Linked DNA regions of Methylomagnum ishizawai. The main gene of each other region encodes a partner of the protein of the gene in region 2 in a complex. Links are inferred from orthologs where the notes say so. Each region holds a gene or a part of one and is shown on either strand. Other genes may lie near its edges.

Region 1 (3,193 bases), 3.2 Mb from region 2 along the record:
CGAGGACAAGGTGTTGAGCGCCCGCGAACGCGCCCTGGCCTTCGAGAAAGCCCTGTACGACGAATTGTTGGAGCAACTCGGCACCCGCTTGGAGGCGCTGCGGGAATGCGCGGCGGGCCTGGCGGAATTGGACGTGCTGGCGAATCTGGCGGAACGGGCCGACGCCTTGGGCTTTTGCAAACCAACGATGAGCGCGGAACCGGGGCTGCGGGTGGTGGCCGGACGTCATCCGGTGGTGGAAAGCGTGCTGGACGCGCCGTTCGTGCCGAACGATCTGGAGTTATCACCCGAGCGTCGGATGCTCATCATCACCGGGCCCAATATGGGAGGCAAAAGCACGGCCATGCGGCAAGCCGCGCTGATCGTGCTGATGGCCCACATCGGCAGCTACGTCCCCGCCGAAAGCGCCATCATCGGCCCCTTCGACCGCATCTTCACCCGCATCGGCGCCTCCGACGACCTCGCCAGCGGGCGCTCGACCTTCATGGTGGAGATGACCGAAACCGCCCATATCCTGCACCACGCCACGCCCGCCAGTTTGGTACTGATGGACGAAATCGGCCGCGGCACCAGCACCTTCGACGGGCTGTCGCTGGCCTGGGCCGCCGCCGAGCATCTGGCGCGGGAAATCAAGGCGTTCACCCTGTTCGCCACCCATTATTTCGAGCTGATCGCCCTGCCCGACGAATGCCCGGCGGTCTATAACATCCACCTCGACGCGGTGGAGCATAAGGACGGCGTGGTGTTCCTGCACGCGGTCAAGGACGGCCCCGCCAACCAGAGCTATGGGCTGCAAGTGGCGGCGCTGGCCGGGGTGCCGAAGACGGTGGTGAAGAAGGCGCGGGAGAAACTGGCCGCGCTGGAACAGCACGCCCAGGCCGAGAAGCCCAAGGCCAAGGGCCGCGACTCCCGGCAAATGGACCTGTTCGCCGAAGCCGCGCCGCATCCGGCGCTGGAAAGGCTGAAGGAGATCGAACCGGACGAACTCAGCCCCAAGCAGGCTTTGGAGGTGTTGTTCGCGTTGAAGCAGCTGGCGGAGGGATAACACCCGTCGCCCACAAACGCGAACGGGGCGGATAGGCCAAGCCTATCCGCCCCGTCCGTTATCCGGGAAACCGCCGCCGGTTATTTCTTGGCGGCGGCCTGCGGTTCTGGCGGGTCCGCCGCCTGCTGCTCCATGATCTTGGCCAACTGCGCCGCCGGTACATACCCCGGCAGGATATCGCCCTTCTCGGTCACGATCATCGGCGTGCCGTTGGCTCCGAAGGCATTGCCCAGGGCCAGCTGCTCATCCACCGGGTTGTCGCAGTCCTTACGCTCGGGGGTGTCGCCCTTCTTGGCCTTGGTGAAGGCGGCGTTGCGGTCCTTGGCGCACCACACCGATACCGCCTTGAAATAGGAATCGGTGTTGGGGCCGCTGCGCGGGAAGAACAGGTAGCGGATTTCGATGCCCTGGGCGAGGTATTGGTCGATCTCGGAATGCAGCTTCCGGCAATAGCCGCAGTCGATATCGGTGAAGACATAGGCCACATGCTTGGTGGTCTTGGGCTTGAACACGATCATCTGGCCCACGCCCATCTTGTCCAGCGAACTGAGCCGCGCCCCGGCCAGCTTGGCCTCGGTCAAATCCTTGCGGTCCTTGACATCGACCATCGAGCCTTGGATCAGATAGCGCCCATCCTCCGACACATAGAACAGCTTCGCCCCCATCATCACTTCGTACAGGCCCGGTATCGGCGAAGGCTGGACCGAATCCGGCTTGAGCGTGGGCAGGTTCTGTTTCAATGCCTCCTCGACCGCCTTGGCATCGGCCTGGGCCGCGCCGGACAACATCCATCCCAACCCCAGCAAGGCGGCGCTTATGATTCTCTTCATGGCAACTCCAAACAATTAGGAAAACCCGGTCAGTTAAACAGGCGCTCAATATCGAGGAAGAACGCCAATACCATCAAGCACAGCAAGATGAACATCCCGACCTGCTGGCAATACGCCAAGGTCCGGTCGGATACCGGGCTGCCCTTGACCCCTTCGATCAAATAGAACAGGAGATGCCCGCCGTCCAGCACCGGGATCGGCAACAGGTTCAACACCCCGAGGCTGATGCTGACGATGGCGAGGAATTTCAGGAATTGGCCGAAGCCGACGCTGGCCGATTGCCCGGCGTACTGGGCGATGCTGATGGGACCGCTGAGGTTGTCGACCTTGGCCTTGCCGACCACCATGCGTCCGATCATCTTCAAGGTCAAGGCGGCGTAGCCATAGGTCTTGTCGATGGCCGCGCCCAGGGCCGGGAACAAGCCGAGCCGGTATTCGGCCCGCAACGACTGTTCCATGTCCTCCGGCATCCTGACCGCCGCGCCGATCCGGCCCACCCGGCCTTCGGGGGAATCCACGCCTTTGGGTTTGATGCCGAGATCGAGGCGGACGCCGCCGCGCTCGACGACGGTGCGGATCGCCACATCCGGGTGGGTGCGGACGAATTCGACCCATTCCTTCCAGGTCTTGATCGCCGTGCCGTCGGCGCTGACGATCAAGTCGCCGGGCTTGAGTTGGCCGGCTTCGGCGGCGCTGCCGGGTTCGACCCGGTCGATGACCGGCGGCAAGGCGGGTTCGTGGGGGCGGAAGCCGAGTTTCTGATAAAGCTGCTCGGGTTCCTGCGCCACCTCCTGGGGAATCCTCAACACCAGGACGCGGGCGGCCCCGTCCGCGCCCTTGACCTCGACCTGGATCGGCTCCTCCTCGACGGCGGTTTCGACCACGGCGGCGAGGGCGACATTCCAGGTCGGGGTGGGATCGCCCTTCACCGCGACGATTTCATCGCCTTCGCGGAACCCGGCCTGTCCGGCCAGGGTTTCCGCCGCCACCGGACCCAGCACCGGCCTGAGGCCGGTCTCGCCCAGCATGAACACGCCCCAGTAGATCAGGACCGCCAACAGCAGGTTGAACACCGGCCCCGCCACCACGATGCCCGCCCGCTTCCATAGGGGTTGGCGGTTGAAGGCGAAGGGCAGGTCTTCGGGAGCGACCGCGCCCTCGCGTTCGTCGATCATCTTGACATATCCGCCCAAAGGCAGGGCGCAGACCACGAATTCGGTGTCGTCCGGGGATTTTTGGTAGGCCCACAGCGGCTTGCCGAAGCCCAACGAAAACCGGGTGACCTTGACGCCGAGGCGGCGGGCTGCCCAGAAATGGC
Region 2 (3,371 bases):
ACCGGCGTCCCCGCGCGGTCGAACACCACCGAGAACGGCAACACCGACAGGTGGTTGCCGAGTTGGTCGGCCCAATGCGGCACGCGCTCGTCGCCGAGCAGGATGGGATAATCGACGGGGTTGTCCTTGAGGAAATTACGGACCTCTTCCGGGTCGTCGATGGCGGCCCCGACGAATTGCAAGCCTTGCGGGCCGAGTTCCTGCTGCAAGCGCGAGAACTCCGGCATTTCCTCCCGGCATGGCGGGCACCAAGTGGCCCAGAAGTTGAGGACCACCACCTTGCCGCGCCATTCGGCCAAGGCGTGCGGCGTGCCCGCGAGATCGTGCAGCGGCGGTTCGAGGATGGGTTCCGTGGGGGACGCCAGCCAGTGTTGGGTGGCGATACCGGCCAGCAAGGCGGCGACCGCGATCAATGGATACAACACTTTGCCGGTCATCAGCGCACCACCTTCCGCACATGCTCCACGAAGTTCTCGGCGTCCATATAGCCCACCACCCGGAACGCCTTGCGCTCCTCCTGATCCGGCCCGAAGAACAAGGTGGCCGGCGGTCCCACCAAGCCGAAGCGCTTGAGCAGGGCCGTGTCGTCCTCGGTGTTGTCGGTGACATCGGCTTGCAATAGGACCACATCGGCCAACGCGGCCCGCACCTTGGCATCGGTGAAGGTATAGCGCTCCATCTCCTTGCAGGACACGCACCAATCGGCGTAATAATCCAGCATCGCCCAACGCCCGGCGGCCTGGGCCTTCTGGATTTCGCGGTCGAGTTCGGCCACCGATTTGACCCGCCGGAATTCCAGGGATTGCGGGGCCGCCGTCCCGGTACCGCCCGCCGCGACCGCCTGCAAACCGCGCAAGGGTTGCAAGGGATCGCCCGTGTTGGCGGCCACGCCGATCAAGAGCAGGACGCCATAGGCCAGCATCACGATCCCGACGCCCTTCCACAGCCTGCGCCAACCCGAAGCGGGCTGCGGCAGCGTATCCAGCGCCCCCAGATACATCGCCGGGATAATCAGCAGCAAAGCCCACAGGAACATCGAAGCCGCGGACGGCAGGATACGCGCCAACAACCACACGGCGATACCCAGCAAACCCACACCGAACACGGCTTTCACCGAATTCATCCAGATACCGGCCTTGGGCAGCAGCTTCCCGGCGGAAGCCCCGATGGCCAGCAGCGGCAACCCCATCCCCAGCCCCAGCGCGAACAAGGCGCAAAAACCCAGCACCCAATCGCCGGACTGGCCGATATAGATCAAGGCGCCGGCCAGCGGGGCCGCGACACACGGCCCGACGATCAAGGCCGAGAGCGCCCCCATCACCGCCGCGCCCGCCAGCGTGCCGCCATGCTGGCGGTTGCTCCAACCGACCACACGGTCCTGGATGAAACCGGGCATTTGCAGGGTGAACAAGCCGAACATCGACAAGGCCAGCACCACGAACACCGCGCTGAAGGCGATGATGACCCTGGGCTCCTGGAACAAGGCTTGCAGATTGCCGCCGAACAGCCCCGCCAACACCCCGAACACCGCATAGGCCAAGGCCGAAGCCAGCACGTAGCTCAGCGACAGGAAGAAAGCGCGGCGGGTGGTCAGATGATGGCCATGGCCGACCACGATGCCGGACAGGATGGGAATCATCGGGAACACGCAAGGCGTGAAAGCCAGCAGCAAGCCCATCCCCAAGAAGCTCGCCACCGTCAGCCACAGCGAATCGTTTTGCAACGAAGAGAAAATCTGGCACTGCTCGGACTGCGGCGCGTCCTCGACGAAACCCGCGGCGGATTTCATCTCGCATTCGCCGGCGGGGGCGGCTCCGGGCGCGGGCGTGGTTTCCGCGCCGGCCTGAACCGTACCGGCGGCGGGCAATGGCAACTCGACCGTCTGGTTCATCGGCGGATAGCACACGCCGCGGTCGGCGCACCCCTGGAACCCGGCCTTCAAGGCCAGTTTGAGCGGTTGGGCCGCGCCGCGCACCAGCGGCAGCGCGAAAGCCACCGTTTTGTGGAACACCTCGACATCGCCGAATTCCTCGTCGTGCTTGGGTTCGCCAGGGGGAATCTGGTAATCGCCCAGCGTGACGCCCGGCGTCCCGGCCAGGGCGAGCTTGAACTTCTCGCGGTAGAGGTAATAGCCGTCGGCGATCTGCCAATGCAGCCACAGGGTATGATCGTCCTTCACCTCGGCGAAGAACCGGAACGCCTGCTCGGCGGGCAATAGTTCATCCTGGCCGGAACCCGTTTTCAGCCCCAAGGCATGGAGCGCCCCGCCCAGCACCGAATTCGACGCCGCCGCGACATTCAACGGCGGTGGCGCGGGCCAATCCAAGCGCAGCGTCCGTTTGAGCGGCGGATAGCACACCCCGGCATCGGCGCAGCCCTGCACGCTCATCTCCAAAGCCAGGGCTTGCGCCCCGCCCTCTTGGCGCGCCACCGGCAGACGGATTTGGGCATGGTGCCGGTAAACCTCCATCTCGCCGAAAATCTCGTCGTGTTTCAGCTTGCCTTCGGGCAACACCGGCTCGCCCAATTGGACCCCTGGGGTCTGGGTGGCGAATTTGAATTTCTTGCGGTAGAGGTGATAGCCCTCGGCGATCTCCCAATCCAACAACACGGCGTCGCCCTCGATCCGGGCCGCGCTCCGGAACGCCTGTTCGGCCGGCAACAGGTCTTTGCCTTCCAGCGCCCAGGCCGCGCCCACGCACCACAGGCACAGCACAAAAAAGCCGCCCCAGGCTCCCAGGCGGCGGATGGACGGCGGGTTCGAGATCATGGTTCTTCGGGAGGATGTAGGCATGTGCTGATCCAGTGCAGATAGGGAGCCGAGCCACGCGCCACGGGCAGGGCGACGATCTCGGGGACATCGTAGGGATGGCGGGATTGGATGAAAGTTTCCAAGGCCGGATAGAGCGCGGCTTCGGTCTTGATCACAAGGAGGTGTTCGGAGGCCCGCTCGGTCTTGCCTTCCCAGGTGTAGACCGAAACCAGGCCGGGCAGGATATTGACGCAGGCCGCGAGCCGCTCGGCGACCAGGGCGTCGGCCAACGTCCCGGCGCTATCGGCGTCGGGGCAGGTGCAGAAAACTAGACAGTATGCGGTGGACATGGCAAAAAGTCCTGGGTTTTCCCGAATTTTACCGTATGAGGATGGGATGGACATTAGACAATGGTTATTGGCCGCCGTGGTGGCCCTGCCGCTCCTGGAGCTTTACCTTCTAATCAAGCTGTTCGGGGCGCTGGGCTTCGTCGCGACCCTGGCCCTGCTGCTGGGCGCGGCCGGCCTGGGAATGTCGCTGTTGCGCTCGCAGGGCTTATCGACCTGGATGAACGTGCAACGCGCCCTGGCGCGGGGCGAAACCCCGGCCCTGGAAATGT

The links.
Region 1: the proteins of dsbD (region 2) and K5658_RS19275 are in contact, whole or in part, in a crystal structure (PDB 1JZD), measured with the Escherichia coli proteins. The link is inferred for Methylomagnum ishizawai from one-to-one orthologs.

What each region holds. Positions count from the first base shown.
Region 1 is NZ_AP019783.1:4,276,279-4,279,471, forward strand. The notes cover bases 1-2,881. They hold K5658_RS19275 (DsbC family protein), read right to left. Parts: upstream 1,876-2,881; coding sequence 1,126-1,875; downstream 1-1,125. Other genes in these bases: mutS (DNA mismatch repair protein MutS), read left to right, coding at 1-1,045; rseP (RIP metalloprotease RseP), read right to left, coding at 1,905-2,881. Outside these bases: more of rseP, read right to left, coding at 2,882-3,193. UniProt on the Escherichia coli protein: Acts as a disulfide isomerase, interacting with incorrectly folded proteins to correct non-native disulfide bonds.
Region 2 is NZ_AP019783.1:1,058,831-1,062,201, reverse strand. Bases 104-3,162 are described here. They hold dsbD (protein-disulfide reductase DsbD), read right to left. Parts: upstream 2,771-3,162; coding sequence 437-2,770; downstream 104-436. Other genes in these bases: K5658_RS04890 (FxsA family protein), read left to right, coding at 3,149-3,162; cutA (divalent-cation tolerance protein CutA), read right to left, coding at 2,767-3,102; K5658_RS04905 (TlpA family protein disulfide reductase), read right to left, coding at 104-437. Also shown: more of K5658_RS04905, read right to left, coding at 1-103; more of K5658_RS04890, read left to right, coding at 3,163-3,371. UniProt on the Escherichia coli protein: Required to facilitate the formation of correct disulfide bonds in some periplasmic proteins and for the assembly of the periplasmic c-type cytochromes.